DNA from 4 places in the Mycobacterium sp. NGS18 genome. Region 3 is predicted to be linked to each of the others. Evidence: riboswitches for the same ligand, from Rfam matches in the RefSeq annotation. Region 3 holds a riboswitch; each other region holds the start of a gene.

Region 1 (5,961 bases), on a different contig from region 3:
TCAAGGCCTACCTGGCCGAGAGCGACACCGAGGGCCTGGAGATCCAGATCATGCCGCAGGTGTGGGCCATGCGCTACACCCTGGAGCGGCTGATCCGCGGCCAGGACACCATCGCCGCCACCGGCAACATCCTGCGCGACTACCTCACCGACCTGTTCCCGATTCTGGAGCTGGGCACCAGCGCCAAGATGCTGTCGATCGTGCCGCTGATGGCCGGCGGCGGCATGTATGAAACCGGCGCGGGCGGTTCGGCGCCCAAGCACGTCAAGCAGCTGGTGGAGGAGAACCACCTGCGCTGGGACTCGCTCGGCGAATTCCTGGCGCTGGCAGCCAGTTTCGACGACCTGGGCGTCAAGGCCGACAATGTGGGCGCCAAGGTCCTGGGGGCGACGCTGGACGCGGCGATCGGCAAACTGCTCGACGCCAACAAGAGCCCGTCGCGCAAGACCGGTGAGCTGGACAACCGCGGCAGCCAGTACTTCCTCGCCAAATACTGGGCGGAGGAACTCGCCGCGCAGACCGAGGTCCCCGAGCTGGCCAAGCACTTCGCCGCGGTGGCCGACGCCCTCGACAAGAACCAGGACGTCATTCTCGACGAGCTGACCGTGGTGCAGGGCAAGCCGGTGGACATCGGCGGCTACTACGCGCCGGACTACGACATGACGGCGGCGGTGATGCGGCCCAGCCCGACGCTGAACGCCGCGATCGACGGCAAGGCCTGACACGCCCTCCCCGCGAACGTGAAGACAATTTCACGCTCGGCGGGTTTTGCTAACGCGCGACGTGCGACAATGCGCCGGTAAGGCGATGACGATGTAGGAAGCCGGTGCGAATCCGGCGGTTCAGCGAGGCTCGTCGGAGTTGGCCCCAAGGGTCGGCGAAGGCGAGCCGAAGCTGGGACCGCCGCTTCAATTCCGGAGCGGTCCCGCCACTGTGATCGGGCGTGAATTCACCCCGAGAGCCAGATACTCACGTCGTCGCATCCTGCGATTCGGGGCGGGGACCCCAGAGAGCTGGCAACCGTGACGACGCCGATTTGGATAGCGTCTCCACCGGAAGTCCATTCCACATTGCTGTCGGCCGGCCCCGGTCCCGGTCCGCTGTTGGCGTCGGCGGCGGCGTGGATCGCGCTGAGCACCGAGTACGCCGAGATTGCCGACGAACTGGCGGGGCTGCTGGCTGCGGTGCAGACCGGGGCGTGGCAGGGCCCGTCCGCTGAGGCGTATGTGGCGGCCAATGCGCCGTATCTGGCCTGGCTGATCCAGGCCGGTGCCGCCGGGGCGGCGATGGCCGCGCAGCAGCAGACCGCGGCGACCGCCTACAGCAGCGCATTGGCGGCGATGCCGACGCTGGCGGAGCTGGCGGCCAATCACGCCACCCACGCGGTGCTGGTGGGCACCAACTTCTTCGGTGTCAACACCATCCCGATCGCGCTGAATGAGGCCGACTACGGCCGGATGTGGTTCCAGGCCGCCGCGGTGATGTCCACCTATCAGGCTGTCGCCGGAGGGGCGGTGGCATCGAGTCCGCAGACGGTGGCGGCGCCGCAGATCGTCAAGGCCGAATCGGCCGACGCCAGCCAACCGCAGCTGCCGCCGGACCGGCAGAACGACATCATGGAGTGGCTGCAGAACAGCGGCTACACCGATTTCTACAACAATGTGTTGCAGCCGATGATCAACGAACTGGCGGCCAACCCTTACTTCCAGTCGATTTTCGCCGGCTTCGATCCCTGGCTGCCCGTCCTGGGCAACCCGCTGAGCTTCTTCAGCCCCTACAACATCGCGTTCGCGCTGGGCTACCCGATGGACTTCGGGTCGTTCGCCGCCTACCTGTCGCAGACGTTCGCCTTCATCGCCGCCGACCTCACCGCGGCGTTCGCCTCCGGCAACCCGGGCACCATCGCCGCGACGCTGTTGTTCACCGCCGTGGAGGCGATCGGCACCATCATCACCGACGTGATCGCCCTGCTCAAAACGCTGCTGGAGCAGGCCCTCGTGCTGATCCCGGTCATGCTGCCGATGATGACCGCGGCGCTGGCGCCGCTGGCCGTGGCGCCGCTGGCCGGGCTGGCGGGGCTGTCCGGTCTGGCCGCCCTGCACGCCGTGCCGGTGCCGCTGATCCCGGCGCCGCCGCCGTTCGCCGGTCTGACGGTGGCGCCCACGCCACCGGTCCCGGCGCCCGCCCCGGCTCCTGCCCCGGCCCCGGCCCCCGCGCCGGCCCCGGCGCCTGCCGCGCCGGGGGCGCCACCGCCGCCGCCCGCCCCGCCGCTGACCCCGGTGGACGGCATGTCGTCGATGTACCTGGTTGCCGGCCTGGGCCAGCAGGCCCGTCGCGCGGCGGGCACCAGCGCCTGCCGCCGCAAAGCGCCCGAGCCCGACGCCGCCGAGGTGCCCGCCCCGGCGGCCGCCGCAGAGGAGCCGGCCAAGGCCCGCCGGCGCCGCAAGGCGAAGGCCGACATGCTGGGCCGCGGTTATGAATACATGGATCTGGAAGACGCCGCGAGCGCTGCGGGCCCGGCGGACGTGCTGCCCAGCGGACTCACCGCCCTGGCCGGGGATGCGTTCGGCGGCGGCGCCATCATCCCGATGACGCCGGGCACCTGGACCCGGGCGCAGCGCGAGCAGATGCCTTGACGCGTGCGATAATGCGCCGGTAAGGCAACGACGGTGCAGGAAGCCGGTGTAAATCCGGCACGGTCCCGCCACTGTGATCGGGGAGCGACCCTCAACAGCCACGGCTCTTTGCGGAGTTGGAAGGCGAGGCGAGCGTTGATCCGAGAGTCAGGACACTCACGTCGTCGCATCCTGCGACCCGGGGCGGTGTACCCCGAGAGAGCTGATCACTTTGACCGCGCCTATCTGGGTGGCGTCGCCTCCTGAGATCCATTCGTCCCTGTTGTCCGCCGGTCCCGGTGCCGGCCCGCTGCTTGCCTCCGCGGCGGCTTGGACCTCGTTATCCGTTGAGTACGCGGCGATCGCCGACGAACTGACCACACTGTTGGCCGCTGTCCAGGCCGGCGCGTGGCAGGGCCCGTCGGCAGAGTCGTTCATGGCCGCCAACGCGCCGTACCTGGCGTGGTTGGTGCGCGCCGGGGGTGATGCGGCCGCTACCGCCGTCCAGCAGCAGACCGCGGCCGCCGCCTACAGCAGCGCACTGGCAGCGATGCCGACGATGGCCGAACTGGCGGCCAACCATGTCACCCACGCGGTGCTGGTGGGCACCAATTTCTTTGGCGTCAACACGATTCCGATCGCGCTGAACGAAGCCGACTACGCCCGGATGTGGGCGCAGGCCGCCACCGTGATGACCGCCTACCAGGCGACAGCGGCCACCGCGGTGGCATCGACGCCGCAGACCGAACCGGCGCCCGCGGTGCTCAAGACGGCGGGAAGCGCCGATGCGACTCCGCCCCAGCCGCCGCAGTGGTTCCTCGACTTCGCGAAATGGCTCGAAGGACTCGTCCCCAGCCCGCCTTATCCCGACAGCGGCCAATACCCGCTGTATGCGGAGTTGTTGGCGTTCTTCGAGAAGATCGGGTTCACCGACATCGCCGACCCGCTGGCCCAGTGGTTCGCCAGCCTCTCCGGATCGTCGTGGCTGCCGCCGGCCGGGGTACCGGGATCGTGGTTGGGCTGGACCGGCAATCCGCTGAGCTACCTCAATCCGGCGTACCTGGCCTACATCCTGTCGGTGCCGCTGGATCCGGGTTCCTACATCGCGTTCACCAGCATCGTGATCATCGACGACCTGCTGGCGATCATGTACACGGCCCTGTTCAACCCGCAGGGCCTCGGTCTGGTCATCCCGTTGGCCATGGTCGAGATCGTCGGCGCCACAATCGGTAACACGGTCCAGGCGCTCAACTACCTGCTCACCCAGACGGTGCTGATCCCGGCGCTGCTGCCGGTGCTGGCCGGCTCGGCCGTGCTGGCTCCGGCGGGAGTACTCGGCGGCCTGGGGATCGGGGCGATGGCGCACCACCTGGCTGCCGCGGTCCCGCCGCCCCCGGCTCCGCCGCCCTCACCCGCACTGGCGATGGCCCAGCCGCCGGCGCCTGCACCGGCCCCCGCGCCGGCTCCGGCTCCGGCTCCGGCTCCGGCGCCCGCTGCGGCGCCGGCTGTGACCGCCGCTCCGCCGCCCGGAGCGCCGCCGCCGACCCCGGCGGGCCCGCCGTCGGTGACCATGCCGGCCTACATGTACCTGGTCGGCGGCCTGGACATGGGTGCGCGACGGGCCTCGGGGACCGGCGCCCGCAAGAAGTCGGTGCCGAAACCGGACAGCGCCGACGTTCCGGCAGCCGAGGCGGCGGAACAGGCTGCGCCCCAGCGGCGTCGGCGCAAGGCGAAGGTCGGCATGTTGGGGCGCGGGCACGAGTACATGGATCTCGAGCCCGAGCCGGCTATGGCGACTGCTTCGCAGCGGGGCGCCGGCGGCTTCGCCGGCGGATCGCACCGGGTGGCCGGCGCTCGCCCGGCCGGACTGACCGCGCTGGCCGACGACGGGTTCGGCGGCGGCGCGGTCAGCCCGATGATGCCCAACACCTGGCCGGGTGACCCGGGTTAGCCGCCGCAGCGAATCCGATTCCCGCTGCGGTCCAACGGATCCGGGCCCAGGCCCAGATACTTGTCCCGCAGCTTGTCCCACAGCTCGAGCTGGCCCCACTCGGGCTCCTCGCGCATCTGCTGGTCGTTGGTGAGGAACGGGTTCGGCAGCATCAACGTCATCATCTGCTCATCGCGGCCGTTGTAGAGCCGCACCCCCCACGACATCGGGTTGCCGTCCTTGCCGATCCGCCGGTACAGCTCGGCGCGGGTGCAGCGGCGAATCCGGCCCAGCTCCGAGCCGCTGGCCCGGTGTTTGCCGATGCACAGGTGGAAGTGCCAGCGGCCGAAATCGACAGTGGCATAACCGTCGAGCATCGCGATCTTGCGCGGTGCGTTGGGAGCGGCCACCTCCCAGGCGGCGCCCTGCATGATGATGCCGAACCAGATCTCGTCCCAGTACTCGTCGAAGCACAGGTGCAGCAGATCCAGCAGACTCTGCTGATCGGTGGGCAGCGGCCACAGTTGTTCGCGGCCACGGTCTTCGGTGTCGACGATCGGCGGATCGGCGACGATGGTGGTCTCGGTCATGGCGATACCTTTCTGTTCTTGGTGAGTTCGGGTTTACGGGTGAGGGCGCAGTCGCCGCACAGCCCGCCGGCAGGCGTGCGGTAGAACAGGCAGCAGGTGGTGCCCCGGTAGTCGGTGCCGGAGCCGTTGAAACGGATGGTGTCGGCGAGTCGTTCGTCGTCGCATATCCTGCGGGCGAGGTCCCAACCCGGCTCGGTTCCCAGGGCCCGGGCGGCCCCCAGCGCGGCGGAGGCGGCGTTGCCGCGCAGCAGGCGCTCCGAGATGGGGCTCAGCTCGCGCACCGCGCCGACCAGCGGCCCCAAGTGCCGGCCCAGGACCAGGTCGGCCAGCAGCGTTTCCGGGCAGTCTCCCTGCCACGCCACCGGATTCGGCAGGTGCAGCCGGACTGTTCCGTCGGATTCGGCGTACCAGAGCTCGTCGGGGGACAGATCCAGCAGCAGCCCGTGCTCGGCGAGCGCGCCCAGCCCGATCGACCACAGTCGCGCGGCGAACCCGAGGAAGAACGTCGAGACCGCAACCCGGAGATCCGGTGCCCCGATCCGGTCCCGGACATTGCCGATCGCCGCGGTGAGCAGCGTCTGATCGGTGTAGAGCTGGGTGACCGGGCGCCAGCCGGCGCCTGTTGCGGGACCGGTGGACACCGCGAAATACGGGCTGACCATGGACAACTCGTGCAGCGCCGAAACGACCTGCTCCGTGGACGCACAGCGCTGCGGGCTTGCCGGCAGGGTTCGCAGCAAGTGCGGCAGGTCGCGCAACGCGGCGGTCTTGGCCGCGCTCGTCGAGCGCAGCCTGATCGCCCCGGGATCGGTTGCGCTGACCAGGA
Region 2 (5,961 bases), on a different contig from region 3:
TCCAGCCCACGGCCGTAGGCGAATCCACCCCAGGCGGTGTAGACCTCGGCCAGGTCCTTGTCGTCGCGCCAGGTGCCGGATTCGATCACCTGCAAAATGCCGGCGCCATAGGAGCCCGGCGCGGAACCGAAGACCCGGGTGGTGGCCCGGCGCAGGTCGCCGTGGGAGGCCAGGTCGGCGCGGGCGTGAGCGGCGACGAAGTTCTGATCGTCCGGCTCATCGAGGGTCGCCACCATCTGCACGGCGTCGTCGAGCATGGTCACCACGTGCGGGAAGGCGTCTCGGAAGAAGCCCGAGATCCGCACCGTCACATCAATTCTGGGCCGGCCGAGCTCTTCGGTCGAGATCACCTCGAGCCCGGACACCCGCCGGGAGGCCTCGTCCCAGTCGGGCCGCACCCCGAGCAGCGCCAGCACTTCGGCGACATCGTCGCCTGACGTGCGCATCGCCGAGGTGCCCCACACCGACAATCCCACCGACTCCGGGTAGCGGCCGGTGTCATCGAGGTAGCGCCGCACCAGCGAGTCCGCCATCGCCTGCCCGGTCTGCCAGGCCAGCCGCGACGGCACCGCCCGCGGGTCGACGGTGTAGAAGTTGCGTCCGGTGGGCAGCACGTTGACCAGGCCGCGCAGCGGCGACCCGGATGGCCCTGGGCGCACGAAGCCACCGGCCAGCGCATGCAGCACCGAGTCCAGCTCGGCCGCCGTACCCGCCAGCCGCGGAACCACCTCGGTGGCAGCGAATCTCAGCACCCGGCGTACCTCGGGATCGGGATGCAGCGAATCGGCCGCTCCGGCCTCCCAGCCGGCCGACTCCATGGCTTCGACCAGGTGCCGGGCGCGCTCCTCGATCTCATCGACCGCCGAACCCGCCGCGTCGTCTTTCAGGCCGAGCGCGGCCCGCAGCCCGGGCACCGCGTGGTCCACTCCGCCCCACACCTGCGGGGCGCGCAGGATCGCCAGCACCAGGTTCACCCGCTCGGGACCGGTCGGGGCACCGCCGAGCACGTGCAGCCCGTCGCGGATCTGGGCGTCCTTGATCTCGCAGAGCCAGCCGTCGACGTGCAGCAGGAAGTCGTCGAACTCCTCGTCCTCGGGCCGCTCGTCCAGGCCCAGATCGCGGTGCATCTCCGCGGCGCGCATCAGATTCCAGATCTCGCCGCGGATCGCCGGCAGCTTGCCCGGATCCATGGTGGCGATATTGCCGTACTCGTCGAGCAACTGCTCCAGCCGCGCGATGTCGCCGTAGGACTCCGCGCGCGCCATCGGCGGGATCAGGTGATCGACGATGGTGGCGTGCGCGCGGCGTTTGGCTTGCGCGCCCTCGCCCGGGTCGTTGACCAGGAACGGGTAGATCAGCGGCAGGTCGGCGATCATGGCGTCGGTCGCGCACGCGGAAGAGAGCGCCGCGGTCTTGCCGGGCAGCCATTCCATCGAGCCGTGCTTGCCCAGGTGGATCACCGCGTGCGCGCCGAAGCCGTGTGCCAGCCAACGGTATGCGGCCAGGTAGTGGTGGCTGGGTGGCAGCTCCGGGTCATGATAGATCGCCACCGGGTTCTCCCCGAAGCCGCGCGGCGGCTGGATCATCAGCACGATGTTGCCGGATCGCAGTGCGGCCAGCACGATCTCGCCGGCCTCGTTGACGAACAGCTTGCCCGGCGCGGGGCCCCACGCCCGCGCCATCTCCTCGCGCAGCGAGTCCGGCAGCTCCGCGGTCCACTGCGCGTACTGCTGCGCGGTGACCCGCACCTGCGCCTCGGTCAGCTGCACCGCGGTCAGCCAGTCCTCATCCTGGCCGCCCGCCTCGATCAGGGTGTGGATCAGCCGATCCCCCGCCTCGGTTTCGTCAGCAATGCCCAGTACCCCGAAACCGTCGCCGACGTCATACTCCGCGTCGGCCAGCCGGTGCAGCAGCCGCACCGCCGACGCCGGAGTGTCCAGACCGACCGCGTTGCCGACCCGGGAGTGCTTGGTCGGATAGGCCGACAGCACCAGCGCCAGCTTCTTCTGACTGTTCGGAATGCGCCGTAACACAGCGTGATTGACCACCACACCGGCCACCCGGGCGCAGCGTTCGGCGTCGGCGGCGTAGTGCGGCAGCCCGTCGTCGTCGATCTCCTTGAACGAGAACGGCACGGTGATGATCCGGCCGTCGAATTCCGGGATCGCGATCTGGGTGGCCGAATCCAGCGGGGTGACGCCGTCGTCGTTGGCCGCCCAGTCCGCCTGCGACGAGGCCAAGCACAACCCCTGGAAGACCGGAATGTCCAGCGCGGCAATCTTTTCGATGTCCCACGCACCGTCGTCGTCGCCGGCGCTGACGGTCGCGGTCGCGTTGATCGCCCCGCCGGCCGCCAGCATGCAGACCACCACCGCGTCCAGTGTTCCCAATGCCGCGAACAACTCGTCGGGGGCGTTGCGCAGCGATGCGGCGAAGATCGGCACCCCGACCGCCCGGCCGGTGGCATCGATCGCGTCGGCCAGCGCGTGCGCGAATCCCGCGTTGCCGCTGACCTCGTGGGCCCGGTAGTAGAGCACACCGACCCGCACCGCATCGGGTGCCTCAACCGGCTCCCGAGACCCATACCCCCATTCCGGGACCACCGCCGGCTCCTCGAAACCCTCCCCGGTCAAAAGCACCGTGTCGCACAGGAAGGCGTGCAGCTGGGCGAGGTTGGCCGGCCCGCCCTCGGCGAGATAAGCGTGCGCTTGGGCCGCCAGCCCGATCGGAACCGTCGAGCACTCCATCAGCTCGGCGTTGGGCGAGCGCTCCCCGCCGAGCACCACCAGCGGCAGACCGGTCGCGCGCAGCAACTTCAGTTCGTCGGCGATCTCCGCCGAGGAACCCAGGATGCGCAGCACCACGACATCAACGCCGCCATCGATCAGCGGTTCGATCTCCTGGCGCGCCGGGTTGCCCAGCCGGTAGGCCGCCCCGCTGGCGCGTGCGGACAGCAGGTCGGTGTCGGATGTGGACAGAAGCGCAATGCGCCGCATAAGCCGGGCCTCCTGAGGGGTTCGCGCCCCTCGTCGTCGGATGTCCCGCAGCCGTATCTGGCTCGGGGAGCTGTGCCTGTCAGCGCCCCTCACAGTGGCGGAACCGCCCCGGAATTCCACCGGGTTCCTGACACCACGAGACGGCGGCCAGCCTAGCGCAGAGCGCCGTGCAAGAATGTCGCCGGTAAGGCGATGACAACACAGTGAGGAAGCCGGTGTGAATCCGGTGCGGTCCCGCCACTGTCATCGGGGAGTGACCCTCATCAGCCACGGCCCGCAACCGGTGGGGCTGGAAGGCGAGGCGAACAGTGATCCGAGAGCCAGGAGACTCACGTCATCGCGTCCTGCGAACCGGGGCGGTGTACCCCGAGGAAGCTGATGCACGCCCATGTCCCGTGCACTGCGGGTAGTCCCTGCGCTGGTCATAGCGCTGGCCCTGACGTTGGCCCCAGGGCTGGTCGGCTGCTCGGCCAATCACGCGACCCACGGGGCGGCCCGGCAGGACTGCATCACCGACTTCGACCCGCACACCGACTACTTTCCGGACAAATCGACGCTGTCCGAGGCCACCAACTTCCGCCTCGACTACCACCGCAGCTACCAGGTGCTGACCGTGCACCGGCCCTACCTCGGCGGCAAACCGGTCTCGTATGTCTTGGTGCGCTGCGGTGCCCCGGCCCCGGCGCTGACCGGCGAACTGGCCCGCGCCCAACAGATCACCGTCCCGGTGCACAGCCTGTACTCGGGTTCGACGACGCATCTGGCGATGATCACCGAGCTCGACCGGGCCGGGGTGGTCACCGGGGTGGCGAACCCCGCCGCGGTGGCCGACCCGCAGATCCGCAAGCGCATCGACGCCGACGAAACCGTCGGCTACGCCCCGGGAGGGCAGGTCAACATCGAAACCGTGCTGGCCGCCGGGCCCGACGTGCTAGTCACCGAGGGCATGGACGACCCCGGGCATCCCAAGCTACGCCAGGCCGGCATCCCGGTGCTCGCCGACGCCGAATGGCTGGAGCCCACCCCGCTGGGCCGGGCCGAATGGATCAAGGTGTTCGCCGCGCTGACCGGCACCGAACGGCAGGCCGCGCAGGTGTATGAGTCCATCCGCGACCGCTACCGCGCACTGGCCGCGCAGGCCGCGCGGGCCAAGCCCGTCGACGTGTTGGTCGGCACCATGTATTCGGGCAGCTGGTCCATGCCCACCGGGGCCAGCTACGCCGGCCGTCTGGTCGCCGACGCCGGCGGCACCTACCCCTGGCTGACCGACGGCGGCGCCGAGAACCGGCAGTTGAATTTCGAATCGGTCTACGCCCGCGCGGGAAGCGCGCCGCTATGGCTGGTCACCGACGACTGGAAAACGGTCGACGACGCGGTGGCGCGGGACAGCCGGTACGGCGAATTGACCGCGGTGCGCACCGGGCAGGTGTGGTCGGCCACGAAGGCGATCACCCCAGCGGGGGGCAACACCTACTGGGAACGCGGCACCGCCAGACCGGATCTGCTGCTGGCCGACCTGGTCGCGATCCTGCACTCGGAGCAGGCCCCGAACCACACTTTCGAGTTCTACCGGCAGGTGCACCGATGAAGGCGCGTACGACACTGGTGCTGGCCGGGCTGGCCGCCGCCGTCGTGGTGCTGGCCCTGCTCGGTCTGGCGCTCGGCCCGGTGCGGGTGCCGCTGGCCGACACCGTCCGCGTGCTGTTCGGCGCCGAACCGTCGGACCCGCGCTGGCAGGTGATCGTGACGAACATGCGGTTGCCGCGGGTGCTCACCGCGCTGGCCGCCGGTGCCGCACTCGGGGTCGCCGGCCTGCAGCTGCAGACCCTCTTCCGCAACACCCTGGCCGACCCCTACATCCTCGGGGTCAGCTCCGGGGCCAGCCTGGGGGTGGCGCTGGTGGTGCTGGCCGGCGGTGCGGCGGGTTTCAGCACCGCCGGCGCCAGCCGCGCCGGGGAGGTCACCGCGGCAGCGCTGGGCGCCGCGGCGATGCTGACGTTGGTGCTGGTGCTGTCACGCTGGACCCGCTCGGCGGCGACGCTGCTGCTGATCGGAGTGATGATCGGCGCGGCCAGCACCGCACTGGTGAGTCTGGCGCTGGTGTATTCCGACCCGCAGCGGGTGCAGCAGTACCTGCTGTGGGGCCTGGGCAGCTTCGCCGGCACCGGCTGGGCCGACCTGCGGTTGCTGCTGCCGCTGGTGGCCGTCGGTCTGGTTACCGCGGCGATGACGATCCGGCCGCTCAACGCCCTGCTGCTCGGCGAAAGTTACGCGGCCACAATGGGAATCAACGTGCATCGCGCCCGCATCGTCACGGTCGCCTCGGCGTCGTTGCTGGCGGGCGTGACGACCGCGTTCTGCGGGCCGATCGCCTTCCTCGGCCTGGTGGTGCCGCACGTGGCCCGCATCGCCGTCAGCACCTCCGACCACCGCGTGGTGCTGCCGACGGTGGTGTTGCTGGGTGCGGTCGCCGCGCTGGCGTGCGGCATCGTCAGCCAGGTGCCCGCCAGCAACCTGGTTATCCCCGTCAATGCCGTCACCGCGCTGGTGGGAGCGCCGGTCGTGATCACGGTGCTGCTGCGGGCCCGCCGCGGCTCGGGGATGCCGTCATGAACCCGGCGGTTCAGCGAGGCTCGACGGAGGAGAGGCGAAGCTGGGACCGCCGCATGATCCCGGCGGTTCAGCGAGGCTCGACGGAGGAGAGGCGAAGCTGGGACCGCCGCATGAACCCGGACCTCATGCCGTCCCCGGCGGCGGTTGAGCTGGCCGACCTGGCAATCGGCTACCGCAACCGGCGCCGATCCACCACCGTGGCAACCGGACTGGCAGCGCAGGCCCGTCGCGGTGAGCTGACCGTGCTGATCGGCCCCAACGGCGCCGGCAAGTCGACCCTGATCCGCACGCTGGCCGGGCTGCAGCCGGCACTCGGCGGCAGGGTGCTGCTCGACGGCGCCGACCTGACCGG
Region 3 (5,961 bases):
GCCGGGAGCGCAGCGTCTCGACCACGTCGTCGACGTCCACCCATCCCCAGTCGATCGGGTAGGTGAACTCGTCGAGGACGTAGAGGTCATGGGTCTGCTCGGCAAGGCGGCGCTTGATCTCGGTCCAGCCGGCCAGTGCGTCGCCGGCGTGATCCTCGGTGCTGCCGGATTTGCGGCTCCACGACCAGCCCGAACCCATCTTGTGCCACTGCACCGAGCCGCCCTCACCGGTCTCGTCGTGCAGGGCGCCGAGCCGTTCCAGCACCGCCTGCTCGCCGACCCGCCATTTCGCGGACTTCACGAACTGGAACACCCCGATCCGAAAGCCCTGATTCCAGCCGCGCAGCGCCAATCCGAACGCGGCGGTGGACTTGCCCTTGCCGTCGCCGGTGTGCACCATCAGCAGCGGCCGGTTGCGGCGCTGGCGGGTGGTCAGGTTGTCGTCGGGCACCGTCAACGGTTGTCCTTGCGGCATCAGGCAGCTCCCTTTCCGGTGGCATCGCGAACGATGTCGGTCAGCGCCTCGGCACTCACCTGCGGCAGCGGGACGTATTCGGCCCGCAGCCGCTCAGCCAGGGAGCGTGCCAACCCGAGCCGCATCCGGCCGTTCTCGCAATCCACCACCACCGCCGAAAAGCCCTGTGATGCGAGCAGTCCGGCGGCCTGGCGGGACCGCTCGACCGGATCGGCGCCGGCGGTGGCCCGACCGTCGGTCAGCACCACCAGCAGCGGGCGACACGCCGGTTCGCGTAGCCGTTCCCGGCGGATCAGCTCGGCGGCTTCGAGCAGGCCCTCGGCCAGCGGGGTGCGGCCGCCGGCGGGCAACTCGTCCAGGCGCACCGCGGCGATCTCCACCGACCCGGTCGCAGGCAGCACCACTTCGGCCCGTGTATCGCGAAACGTCACCACCGCCACCCGGTCCCGGCGCCGGTAGGCGTCCAGCAGCAAGGACAAGATCGCGGTCTTGACGTGCCGCATCCGCTCGGCGGCGGCCATCGACCCGGAGGTGTCCACCACGAACAGCACCAGGTTGGCCTCCCGGCCCTCCCGGACGGCACGGCGTAGATCGCCGGCCTGCAGGATCATCCGGCCGTCCACCCGGCCGCGGGCGCCCTGATGTGGCGCGGCGGCCCGCAGCGTCTCCAGCAGGTGCAGCCCGCCCGTGGCGCCGGCGGCGGTGGCGCCCACCCGGCGTCCGGAACTGGTGCGGGCCCGGCTGCGCCGCCCGGCGCGGCCCGCGCCGACCCCGTCGACGGTGAAAAACCGTGCGCGGTAAGGGGAATCGGATCCGACGGTCGAGGTGGAGCCGGACCCACCCGGCGCCGGCCCGCCCGCATCCGGGGGTGGCGGGGCGTCGTTCCCGCCCTCCGGTGGGCCGTCCGGATCCGGCTCGGGCTCGGGACCGGAATCCTCCTGAGGCAGCAGCTCGTCGAGTTCGGCTTCATCGAGACCGGGGGCGTCGAACGGCTTGCGCCGCCGCCGATGCGGCAGCGCCAGCCGGGCGGCGACCCGCAGATCCTCGACGTTGACCGCGTCGCGGCCCTGCCATGCCGCATGCGCGACCGCGGTGCGGGCGCAGACGATGTCGCCGCGCAGGCCGTCCACATCGAACGCCGCGCAGATCTCGCCGATCTTGACCAGCGCGGCGTCGGTGAGCAGCACCCGCGAAAGCAGCTGCTGCGCAGTGTGAATCCGGGCGCGCAGCCGCTCCTCGGCCGCGGCGTACCCGGCCGCGAAACCCTCGGGATCGGCGTCGAAGGCCAACCGTCGGCGTACCGCCTCGGCGCGCACCGCCGGATCGCGCGGCGCGGAAACCTCAACGGTCAGCCCGAATCGGTCGAGCAGCTGTGGGCGCAGCTCGCCCTCCTCGGGGTTCATCGTCCCGACGATCACGAAGCGTGCCGCGTGGGTGACCGACACCGAGTCGCGTTCGACGGTCAGTCGCCCCATCGCGGCCGCGTCCAGCAGCAGGTCCACCAGGTGGTCGGCGAGCAGATTGACCTCGTCGACGTAGAGGATGCCGCGGTTGGCCCGGGCCAGCAGCCCCGGCTCGAACTCCACCACGCCGGCACCCAGCGCCCGCTCCAGGTGGATCGACCCCACCACCCGGTCCTCCGTGGCGCCGACCGGCAACTCCACCAGCCGCACCGGGCGGGTCTGCACGGCGGCGTCGGCGGGGAACGGGCCGTCGGGGGACAGCGGGTTGGCCTCGGCGGGATCGGAGGAGAACCGGTCGTCGGCGACCACGTCGATAGGCGGCAGCACCTGGGCCAGCGCGCGTACCAGCGTCGACTTGGCGGTGCCCTTCTCGCCGCGGATGAGTACGCCGCCGATGCTGGGGGAGATCGCGCTCAGGACAAGCGCCAGCGCCATGTCGTCGAGGCCGCCCGGGGCGTCCGGGTCGCCGCCGAGGACGGCAGGGAAGGGGTACAGCTGTTGCATTGAGGCTCCGCTCGTGATGCCCGGTGTTGGCAACGCGAAGCCGGTATTCGGACTGACCGAAGCGCTTCCCAATCAGCGGGAATGCGCCGCGGAACACCGTAGCGGGCCTGCGTCGGAGTCACACCGACTTCCCTGGCACTTCGCGCCGATACCCTAACACCAACCGAAAGGACACTCAGAGATGACTGCACCCGAAGCAGACCTGACCGGCTGGGTCCCAGCGCCGTTCACCGGCGGCGGTTTCACCCACGACGTGTACCGCAAGGGGCGTGGCCCCGGGGTGGTACTGATACCGGAGATCCCGGGAGTGCACCCCGGCGTGCTCGGATTGGGAAACCACCTGGTGGACAACGGCTTCACCGTGGCGATCCCGTCATTATTCGGCCAACCCGGTAAGGCGATCACACCCGGCTACGCGCTGAGCACGATCGCCCGTGCCTGCGTGACCCGGGAGTTCGCCGCGTTCGCCACCGACAAGCAACGTCCGGTCACCCAGTTCCTGCGGGCGCTGGCCCGCGACCTCAACGAGAAGACGCCCGGCAAAGGCGTCGGGGTGATCGGCCAGTGCTTCACCGGCGGTTTTGCGCTGGCGGCCGCCGTCGACGACGCCGTGCTGGCGCCGGTGCTCAGCCAGCCGTCCGTACCGATCCCGCTGACGCTCAAACAGCGCCGCGATCCGGGGCTCTCCGAGGTCGAGCTGGGGATGATCGCCGACCGCGCCGCCAACGACGGGCTGTGCGCGCTTGGCTTGCGGTTCAGCGAGGACAAGATGGCCCCCGGTGACCGCTTCGCGACGCTGAAGGCCCGGCTCGGGGACGCGTTCGAGGTGATCGAGATCGACTCCTCGCCGGGCAATCCGGACGGGCTGTCCCGGATGGCGCACTCGGTGCTCACCGACCAGGTCCGCGAGGTCGACGGGCACCCCGCCTACGAGGCGCGCAAGCGGGTGGTGCAGTTCCTCACCGAACGGTTGACATAGCTGTGCCCACCGCCGAACGCCTGGTGGTCCTCGGTATCGGCGCCGACGGCTGGGCCGGGCTGACAGAACCCGCGCGGGAGAGGGTGCTGGCCGCCGATGCCGTTATCGGTGCGCCGCGCCACCTGGCGATGCTGCCGGAATCACCCGGTCAGCAGCGCCACGATTGGCCGTCGCCGCTACGGGCCGGGTTGCCGGCGCTGGTCGACGGCCTGGCCGGCCGGCAGGTGGTTGCGCTGGCCTCCGGTGATCCGCTGCTGTCCGGGGTGGGCAGCACGCTGATCGAGCTGCTGGGCGCCGAGCGGGTCGCGGTGGTCCCGGCGGTCTCCTCGGTGACGCTGGCCCGGGCCCGGCTGGGCTGGTCGGCCGAGTCGGCCGCGGTCATCAGGGTCGGCGACGTCCACGCGGTGCTGCGCGAGCTCGCGCCGGGCCGGCGGGTGCTGGTGCTCTCTGCCGATGAGACGACGCCCGCGCAGCTGGCGGCCCTGCTGGTCGCGCGCGGCTACGGGGCAAGCCGGATGACGGTGCTCGGTGACCTGGGCGGCGACGCCGAGTCACGGCTGGACAGCACCGCCGAGACCTTAGAAGGCCCGGTGCCGCGGCTCAACATCGTCGCCCTGGAGCTGGGCGGCCCGCTGCCGACCGGCTGGGGATGGGTGCCCGGTTTACCTGATCAGGCCTACGACCACGACGGGCAGCTCACCAAACGCGACCTGCGGGCCGCCGCGCTGGCGCGACTGGCACCGGCGCCCGGACAGTTGCTGTGGGACGTCGGCGCGGGCGCCGGATCCGTCGGCATCGAATGGATGCGCGCCCACCCGAGCTGCCGGACCATCGCTGTCGAGGCGGAACAGACTCGGGCGCAGCGGGTCTCGGCCAACGCTCGCAACCTCGGCGTCCCTGCACTGCGCGTCGTCTGCGACACGGCCCCGACGGCGCTGGCAGGCCTCTCCCGCCCGGATGCCGTCTTCGTCGGCGGCGGGCTGAGCCGGCCCGGGGTGCTCGACGCCTGCCTGGTCGCGCTGCGGCCCGGCGGGCGACTGGTCGCCCACGCTGTCACGCTGGAAACCGAGGCGCAGCTGGCGGCGGCCTACGCCGAGCACGGCGGCGAGCTGACCCGTATCCAGGTCGAACACGCCGCCCCGCTCGGTGCGTTCACCGGCTGGAGACCCGCCCGCGCCGTCACGCAGTGGGCGCTAACCCTGCCCTGACCGGTCTCGCGCCGCGTCGTAGAGATGGCTCTCGCCGCCACACGGGTCGGGGCGGTCCGCAAGGGCCCGCCCGACGAGAATCACCGCGGCCGAACGCATCCCGGCCGCCTCGACCGCATCGGCGATGTCGGCGACGGTGCCGCGCAGCACGAGTTCATCCGGTTGCGACGCCCGGTAGACCACCGCGACCGGGCAGTCCGCGCCGTAGTCGGCTTCCAACTCGCCCATCAGTTCCCGGGTCCGGGTGATCGCCAGGTGCAGCACCAGGCTGGCCCCGGTCGCGGCGAACGCGGCCAGCGATTCGGACGGCGGCATCGCGGTGGAGGCGGCTTGGACCCGGGTCAGCACCACCGACTGCGTCACCAGCGGCACCGTGAGCTCGCGGCCGAGCACGGCAGCCGCCGCGGCATAAGCCGGCACGCCGGGCGTGATGTCCCACGGCACCCCGGCGGCGTCGAGCCGGCGGGTCTGCTCGAAGACCGCGCTGTAGAGCGACGCATCGCCCGACACCAGCCGCACCACCCGCCGGCCCGCCCGGTGAGCGGTGACCAGACGGTGCACGATCGCCTCGAGGTCCAACTTCGCGGTGTCGACCAGTTCGGCGGTGGCGCAACAGTGTTCGAGCACTTGCGGGTCCAGATAGCTACCGGGGTAGAGCACCACATTGGCGTCGGCCAGCAGGCGGGCCGCCCGCACCGTCAGCAGATCCGCGGCACCGGGCCCGGCGCCGACGAAATGAACCGGGACGCTCACCGTACCCACCGGGGCGTCCACACCCGGCCCGCGGACGTCGCCCGCGTCGACGACGCTCCCACCAGGACAAGGCATTTCATGTCGATCGCATCGGTGTCCAGCTCGCCCAGGGTGGTCACCGTCAGCGACTCCTCGGTCCGGCCGATGTCACGGCCGACCACCACCACGGTCTGCGGGGCGCGGTGTTCCAGCAGCACTTTGCGGGCCAGGGCGATCTGGTCGGGCCGGGCACGCGAAGCCGGGTTGTAGATCGCCAGCACCAGATCGGCCTCGGCGATCGCGGCCAGCCGGGCCTCGATCACCGCCCACGGTTTGAGGCGATCGGAGAGGCTCAACACCGCGAAGTCGGCCCCGATCGGGGCGCCGGCGGCCGCGGCCACCGCTTGCACCGCCGAGACGCCGGGCAGCACCCGCACCGAAACACGTTGATACCGTTCGTTATCGGCGGCTTCGAAGATGGCTGAGGCCATCCCGAAGACCCCGGCATCGCCACCGGAGACCACCGCCACCTTCTCGCCGCGAAGCGCCAGATCCAGCGCGAAGCGGGCCCGGTCCAGCTCGACGGTGTTGCCCGAGGAG
Region 4 (5,961 bases), on a different contig from region 3:
CACGTCCGGCTCGTGCAGCGACTGGGCGATCCCGCAGGCGCGCGCGCCCTCCGCGTCCAGGATGTCGGCGCGGTAGAGGAGGTCCAAAGCCGTTGGCACCCCGACGATCCGGGGCAGGAACCAGGTCGAGCAGGCTTCCGGGGTGATACCGAGCTTGCCGAACACCAGCCCGAACCGGGCCTTGGTGGAGAACAGCCGGGCGTCCATCGCCAGCATCATGGTGGCGCCGATCCCGACCGCGGCACCGTTGACCGCGGCGATCACCGGTTTGCGGCAGCCGTAGATCGCCAGCGTCACCCGCCCGCCGGTGTCGCGCACCCGGGCCAGCTCCGGATCGTCGAGGTCGGCCATGTCGGCCAGGGACGGTGTCTTCGACTCGTCGAGGCCGAACACGTTGCCCGAGCTGGACAGGTCCATGCCCGCGCAGAACGCCCGCCCCTCACCGGTGACGATCACCGCGCGGACGCCGTCGTCGTCGTTGACCTCGACGAAGGTGCGCTCCAGCTCCTCGGCCATCTCGACGGTGAAGGCGTTGAGGTTGTCCGGTCGGTTCAGGTACACGGTGAGGATGCCGTCTTCGACCTCGTGGCGGATCGTGTTGAAGTCCATGGCTCGAGACTAGCGACGGTCCCGATCTGAGCCGCGAGCAGACGCGAAAGCCCCTAAAACCGGCCGGAAAAAGGGGCTTTCACGTCTGCTCGCGCAGAGGGACGGACCTAGACTCCGGCGCGGGCCTGCTTGGCCGCGGCGACCAGGTTGGCCAGCGAGGCGGTCACTTCATCGGTCTTGCGGGTCTTCAGGCCGCAGTCCGGGTTCACCCAGAGTCGTTGCGCTGGAACCGCGTCAAGGGCTTCCCGCAGCGAGGTGGCCATCTCGTCGGTGCTGGGCACCCGTGGCGAGTGGATGTCGTAGACGCCCGGCCCCACCCCGTTGGAGAAGCCGATCGCGTTGAGGTCGTCGAGCACCTCCATGTGCGAGCGTGCCGCCTCGAGGGAGGTGACGTCGGCGTCGAGGTCGGCGATCGCACCGATCACCTCGCCGAACTCCGAGTAGCACAGGTGGGTGTGGATCTGGGTCGCGTCGCTCACCCCCGACGTCGACAGCCGGAAGGCGCCGACCGCCCAGTTCAGGTAGGCGTCCTGGTCGGCCTTGCGTAGCGGCAGTAACTCGCGCAGCGCGGGCTCATCGACCTGGATCACCGCGATGCCGGCTTTCTCCAGATCCACGGTCTCGTCGCGGATGGCCAGCGCCACCTGGTTGGCGGTGTCGGCCAGCGGCTGGTCGTCGCGGACGAACGACCACGCCAGGATGGTCACCGGGCCGGTGAGCATGCCCTTGACCGGCTTGTCGGTCAGTGACTGGGCGTAGGTGGCCCACTCCACCGTCATCGGATGCGGACGGAAGACGTCGCCGAAGAGCACCGGCGGCCGCACGCACCGGCTGCCGTAGGACTGCACCCAGCCGTTGGCGGTGGCGAAGAAGCCCTCCAGTTGCTCGGCGAAGTACTGCACCATGTCGTTGCGCTCCGGCTCGCCGTGCACCAACACGTCGAGGCCCAGCTGCTCCTGCAGTTTGATGACATCGGCGATCTCGGCCTTCATCCGGCGGGTGTACTCGCCCCTGTCGATCTCACCGGCGAGCAGCGCGGCCCGGGCCTTGCGGATGTCGACGGTCTGCGGGAACGACCCGATGGTGGTGGTCGGCAGCGGCGGCAGATGCAGCCGCTCGTCCTGAGCGGCACGCCGGGCCTCGGCGCTGCCGCGGTGCGCGCCGGCCGCGGTGATCGTCGCGATCCGGCCACGCACGTCGGCGTTGTTCAGCCGCGGGTCGGACTTGCGCGAGGCCACCGCGGCCTGGGATGCGGCGATCTCGTCGGCTACGGCGTCGCGGCCCTCGGCCAGGGCCCGAGACAAGACGGCCACTTCGGTCACCTTCTCGGCGCCGAATGCCAGCCAGCTGCGCAGGTTGTCGTCCAGCGCCGAATCGGCCTCATACGCCAGCGAGTAGGGGACATGCAGCGTCGAGCACGACGTGGATACCGCCACCGCAGCCGCCGACCCCCGCACGGTCGCCAGCTTCGCCAGCGCGGCCTCCAGGTCGGTGCGCCAGATGTTGCGGCCGTCGACGACACCGGCGACCAGGGTCTTGGAGGCCAACTCCGGAACTGCGGCCACCGAGTCCACCGAGCCGTAGACCAGGTCCACGCCGATCGCCTCGACCGGGGTCCGGGCCAGCGCGGCCAGCGCACCGCCCGGGTCGCCGAAGTAGGTGGCGACGAAGATCGCCGGCCGGCCCGCCACACCGGCGAGGCGGCTGTAGACCTGTTCGGCCAGCGCCGGGGCGTCCGGGGCGCCGTCCGTCACCAACACCGGCTCGTCGATCTGCACCCACTCGGCCCCGGCTTCGGCCAGCTTGGAAAGCAGCTCGGCGTAGACGTCGGTCAGCTCGTCGAGGCGGAAGATCGGCGCCGGCGCACCGTCGACCGCCTTGCTCAGCTGCAGGAAGGTGATGGGACCGATGATCACCGGGCGAGCCGGAACCCCTTGCTCGGCAGCCTCTTTGAACTCAGCGAGCACCTTGGCCGGATTCAGCGCGAACTTGGTGTCCGGGCCGATCTCCGGAACGATGTAGTGGTAGTTGGTGTCGAACCACTTCGTCATCTCCAGCGGGGCGATCTCGGAGTTGCCCCGTGCGGCGGCAAAGTAACGGTCCAGCTCGTCGGCCACCCCGGCGACCCGCTGCGGGAGCGCACCGAGCAGCACCGCGGTGTCGAGCATCTGGTCGTAATAGGAGAACGTGTTCACCGGCACCGAGTCCAGACCAGCGGCGACCAACTGTGCCCAGGTGTCGCGGCGCAGGCCGGCAGCGACCTTCTTCAGTTCGTCTTGTCCTATCCGGCCGGCCCAGTAACTCTCGGTGGCGCGCTTGAGTTCGCGGCGCGGCCCGATTCGCGGAGATCCGAGAACGGTGGCGGTAAAGGGTTGAACGGTCACGATGCGATCCTTTGATCCAGAGGGTGGGTCTCCGCCGGCGGTCGTCCAGCCAATCCGGTTCCGTGCAATTTAACGCACTATAACGCTGAAAAACCAGACGCCCATTCCGCGAGGCGTTGATCCGCCGGGCGCGGCGCGCTCGACACAACAGGCACGTCTTCGGACTCGCAGGCGCGCACCGGGGTGCTCCTAGTGGCCGTCGCTTCCCAGTCGCGGGCGAACCCCTGACCAGTGCCTTTGACGGCGGTCGTTCCTGCATACCGCTGCGGGACAGTCCCGGACTCTCACCGGGTTCCCTCTCGCGCTCCACGGAAAACCGCGTCGCGCTCGATGCCAACGGCGCCACTACTACCGGCGATGTCGGCAAACCAGTTGCGTGGTCGACGTTACCCGTCAATCGCCCTGAAGGGCTGCCAGAGCCTCCGGGATGGGCGCCTGCCCGTCGTTGAACTCGATGGTGCGGCGAATCGTCGAGGTGCCGGTCAGGCAGGTCGCGGTCACCAGCGCGACATTGCCCCGGGACACCTCACCTTTGCCGGTGTGCGGGCCGATATCGATCCGGCCGGTCGCCGGCTCCAGGGTCAGCCGACTCGGCCCCAGCACCGTCCAGTCCAGATCGGTAGCCCGCAGATGGGCGTCGGCGGCCGCCTTGGCCTGCGCGTACGGGTAGAACGGATCGTCTTCCGCCACGCCGTGATCAGGACCGGCGCCGAAGTAGGACACCATCACAAAGCGCCGGATGCCGGCTTGCGCGGCGGCGTCGATGGTGCGGATGGCGGCGTCGCGGTCGACGGCGTAGGTGCGGGCCGGGTCGCCACCACCGGCGCCGGCGGAGAACACCACCGCATCGTGGCCGGCCAACAGGTCGGCCAGCGCGGCGGTGTCGAGTTGCTCGATGTCGGCCACCACCGGAATCGCCCCCGTCACCGCGACCTCCTCGGAGTGGTCGGGATTGCGGAACACCGAACTGACCTCGTGGCCGGGTTCATGCGGCGGTCCCAGCTTCGCCTCTCCTTCGTCGAGCCTCGCTGAACCGCTCGGTTCATGCGGCGGTCCCAGCTTCGCCTCTCCTTCGTCGAGCCTCGCTGAACCGCCGGGTTCGGTCAGGATGCGGCTGAGTAGCAGGGCGACCTTGCCGTGGCCGCCGATGATCACAATGCGCGCCATGGCTTCGACCGTACATGTGGCCGGCGTACGGCGCGCTCGGTCCGTTCATGGGTATGAGAACAAATATTAGGTTATAGTCGGCCGGACGCCCGAAGGAGTTGCCGGCACATGTTCACGCTTCGCTTCGACATGCGGGCGCCGGTGTCGGCTGCACCCCGCGCTGAGCTGTACGCCGCGGCCATCGAAATGTGCGCCTGGGCCGAGACCCGCGGTGCGATCGCCGCGGTGCTGTCCGAGCATCACGGCACCGAGGACAATCACCTGCCGTCGCCACTGGTGCTGGCTACGGCCATCGCCGCCCGCACCGAGGCATTGAGGATCATGCTCGCCGCGGTGGTCCTGCCGTTCTGGGATCCGGTCCGGCTGGCCGAAGACATGAGCGTGCTCGACATCATCAGCAATGGGCGCGTCGCCTATGCCTTCGGACTCGGTCACCGCGCGCAGGAGTACGAGCACTTCGGCATCGAAATCGGCACCCGCGGAACGCTGGCCGATGAGAAGTTGAGCCTGCTGCTGGCGCTGTTGCGCGGTGAGCCGGTCCGCTATGAGGGCCGCCGAATCCATGTGACCCCGGCCGGTGTGACACCGGGTGGCCCGCACATCATGATCGCCGGCGGCAGCGCGGCGGCGGCCGTCCGTGCCGCCCGGCACGGTCTGGGATTTCTCGCTCAGGCGAATCCGGCTGGCCTGAAAGATTTTTACGAATCGCAGTGCCGGGAGCACGGCCATGAGCCTGGTCCGGCCCAGTTCCCCGAGCCTGACGCGCCGACGACCGTCTTCGTTGCAGACGACGTGGATAAGGCTTGGGGCGAACTCGGACCGTACCTGCTCCACGATGCCGTCACCGCCGCCGGCTACCGGCACGGAGATGAGAGCGTAGCGAGCATCTCGCGGGCCGCCAGCGTGACGGAACTGCGGGAAGCACCCGGGCCGTACCGCATCTTCACCATCGGGGAGGCCGTCGAGCAGCTGCGGTCCGGTCGCAGCCTGCCGCTGCTTCCGCTGTGCGGCGGGCTTCCGCCCACCCTTGCCTGGCCCTATCTGGAACATGCAGTGGCAGCCGTTGGGCGCGCGAACTCGGAGGGGAAAGCATGAATCGGAAAACCCGCGTCGTGGTGTGGTCAACCGGCGGTGTCGGCTCCATTGCGATCGACGCGATCCGGCACCGGCCCGATATGGAACTCGTTGGGGTCTGGGTGCATTCGACCGAGAAGGCGGGCCGTGATGCCGGCGAACTCGCCGGTGGCACCGCGCTCGGGGTGGCGGCGACCGGTGACGCCGATGCGCTGATCCGACTGCGGCCGGACTGCGTCGTGTATGCCGCGAGCGGACCGGACCGCGACGCTGCAGCGGTGCCCGACTATCTGCGGCTGCTGGAGGCAGGGATCAACGTCGTCTCGACGTCGTCGACCAGCCTGGTGTATCCGCCGAGCTACTTTCATCCCGAGTGGCGCGAACAGCTACAGGCGGCGGCCAAGGCCGGTGCCGCGTCGTTCTACGTGTCCGGGGTCTTTCCGGGCTTCGGCTCCGATCAGCTCGCCCTGATGCTGGCTACTCAGTCCAAGTCGATTCGCACGCTGACGGTGCGCGAGATCGCGCTCAACGACCACTACCCGGTTGCCGACGTCATGATGGATGGGATGGGATTCGGCCGGCCGCTGGACTTCGAGCCGATGCTGAGCACCCCGGGCTTCATCGAGATGGCTTGGAGCGCACCGATTCACCTGATGGCGCAGGGTCTGGGCGCGCAAGTCGAGGAGATCCGCGGTTCGCTGGACCGGCGGGTCACACGTCGCGATAT

Evidence for each region. A riboswitch is a leader RNA that binds a small molecule or an ion and turns the genes downstream of it on or off. The one in region 3 is predicted to bind cobalamin.
Region 1: another riboswitch for cobalamin. It lies ahead of AC5Y31_RS17385 (PPE family protein); the one in region 3 lies ahead of AC5Y31_RS18150 (magnesium chelatase subunit D family protein).
Region 2: another riboswitch for cobalamin. It lies ahead of AC5Y31_RS17360 (cobaltochelatase subunit CobN); the one in region 3 lies ahead of AC5Y31_RS18150 (magnesium chelatase subunit D family protein).
Region 4: another riboswitch for cobalamin. It lies ahead of metE (5-methyltetrahydropteroyltriglutamate--homocysteine S-methyltransferase); the one in region 3 lies ahead of AC5Y31_RS18150 (magnesium chelatase subunit D family protein).

Annotation. Positions count from the first base shown of each region.
Region 1 is NZ_JCALEC010000010.1:12,546-18,506, reverse strand. Features, by position in the region: gene AC5Y31_RS17395 (NADP-dependent isocitrate dehydrogenase) at 1-722, shown strand, start outside; gene AC5Y31_RS17390 (PPE domain-containing protein) at 1,023-2,636, shown strand; cobalamin riboswitch at 2,631-2,814, shown strand; gene AC5Y31_RS17385 (PPE family protein) at 2,848-4,566, shown strand; gene AC5Y31_RS17380 (DUF7676 family protein) at 4,563-5,135, opposite strand; gene AC5Y31_RS17375 (ATP-binding cassette domain-containing protein) at 5,132-5,961, opposite strand, start outside.
Region 2 is NZ_JCALEC010000010.1:5,917-11,877, forward strand. Features, by position in the region: gene AC5Y31_RS17360 (cobaltochelatase subunit CobN) at 1-2,996, opposite strand, end outside; cobalamin riboswitch at 3,029-3,149, opposite strand; cobalamin riboswitch at 3,169-3,347, shown strand; gene AC5Y31_RS17365 (ABC transporter substrate-binding protein) at 3,385-4,584, shown strand; gene AC5Y31_RS17370 (FecCD family ABC transporter permease) at 4,581-5,609, shown strand; gene AC5Y31_RS17375 (ATP-binding cassette domain-containing protein) at 5,720-5,961, shown strand, end outside.
Region 3 is NZ_JCALEC010000011.1:4,187-10,147, forward strand. Features, by position in the region: gene cobO (cob(I)yrinic acid a,c-diamide adenosyltransferase) at 1-475, opposite strand, end outside; gene AC5Y31_RS18150 (magnesium chelatase subunit D family protein) at 475-2,442, opposite strand; cobalamin riboswitch at 2,464-2,600, opposite strand; gene AC5Y31_RS18155 (dienelactone hydrolase family protein) at 2,624-3,421, shown strand; gene cbiE (precorrin-6y C5,15-methyltransferase (decarboxylating) subunit CbiE) at 3,424-4,629, shown strand; gene cobM (precorrin-4 C(11)-methyltransferase) at 4,615-5,382, opposite strand; gene AC5Y31_RS18170 (precorrin-2 C(20)-methyltransferase) at 5,379-5,961, opposite strand, start outside.
Region 4 is NZ_JCALEC010000006.1:65,412-71,372, forward strand. Features, by position in the region: gene AC5Y31_RS13390 (crotonase/enoyl-CoA hydratase family protein) at 1-609, opposite strand, end outside; gene metE (5-methyltetrahydropteroyltriglutamate--homocysteine S-methyltransferase) at 717-2,993, opposite strand; cobalamin riboswitch at 3,127-3,325, opposite strand; gene AC5Y31_RS13400 (NAD(P)H-binding protein) at 3,387-4,160, opposite strand; gene AC5Y31_RS13405 (LLM class flavin-dependent oxidoreductase) at 4,269-5,255, shown strand; gene AC5Y31_RS13410 (NAD(P)H-dependent amine dehydrogenase family protein) at 5,252-5,961, shown strand, end outside.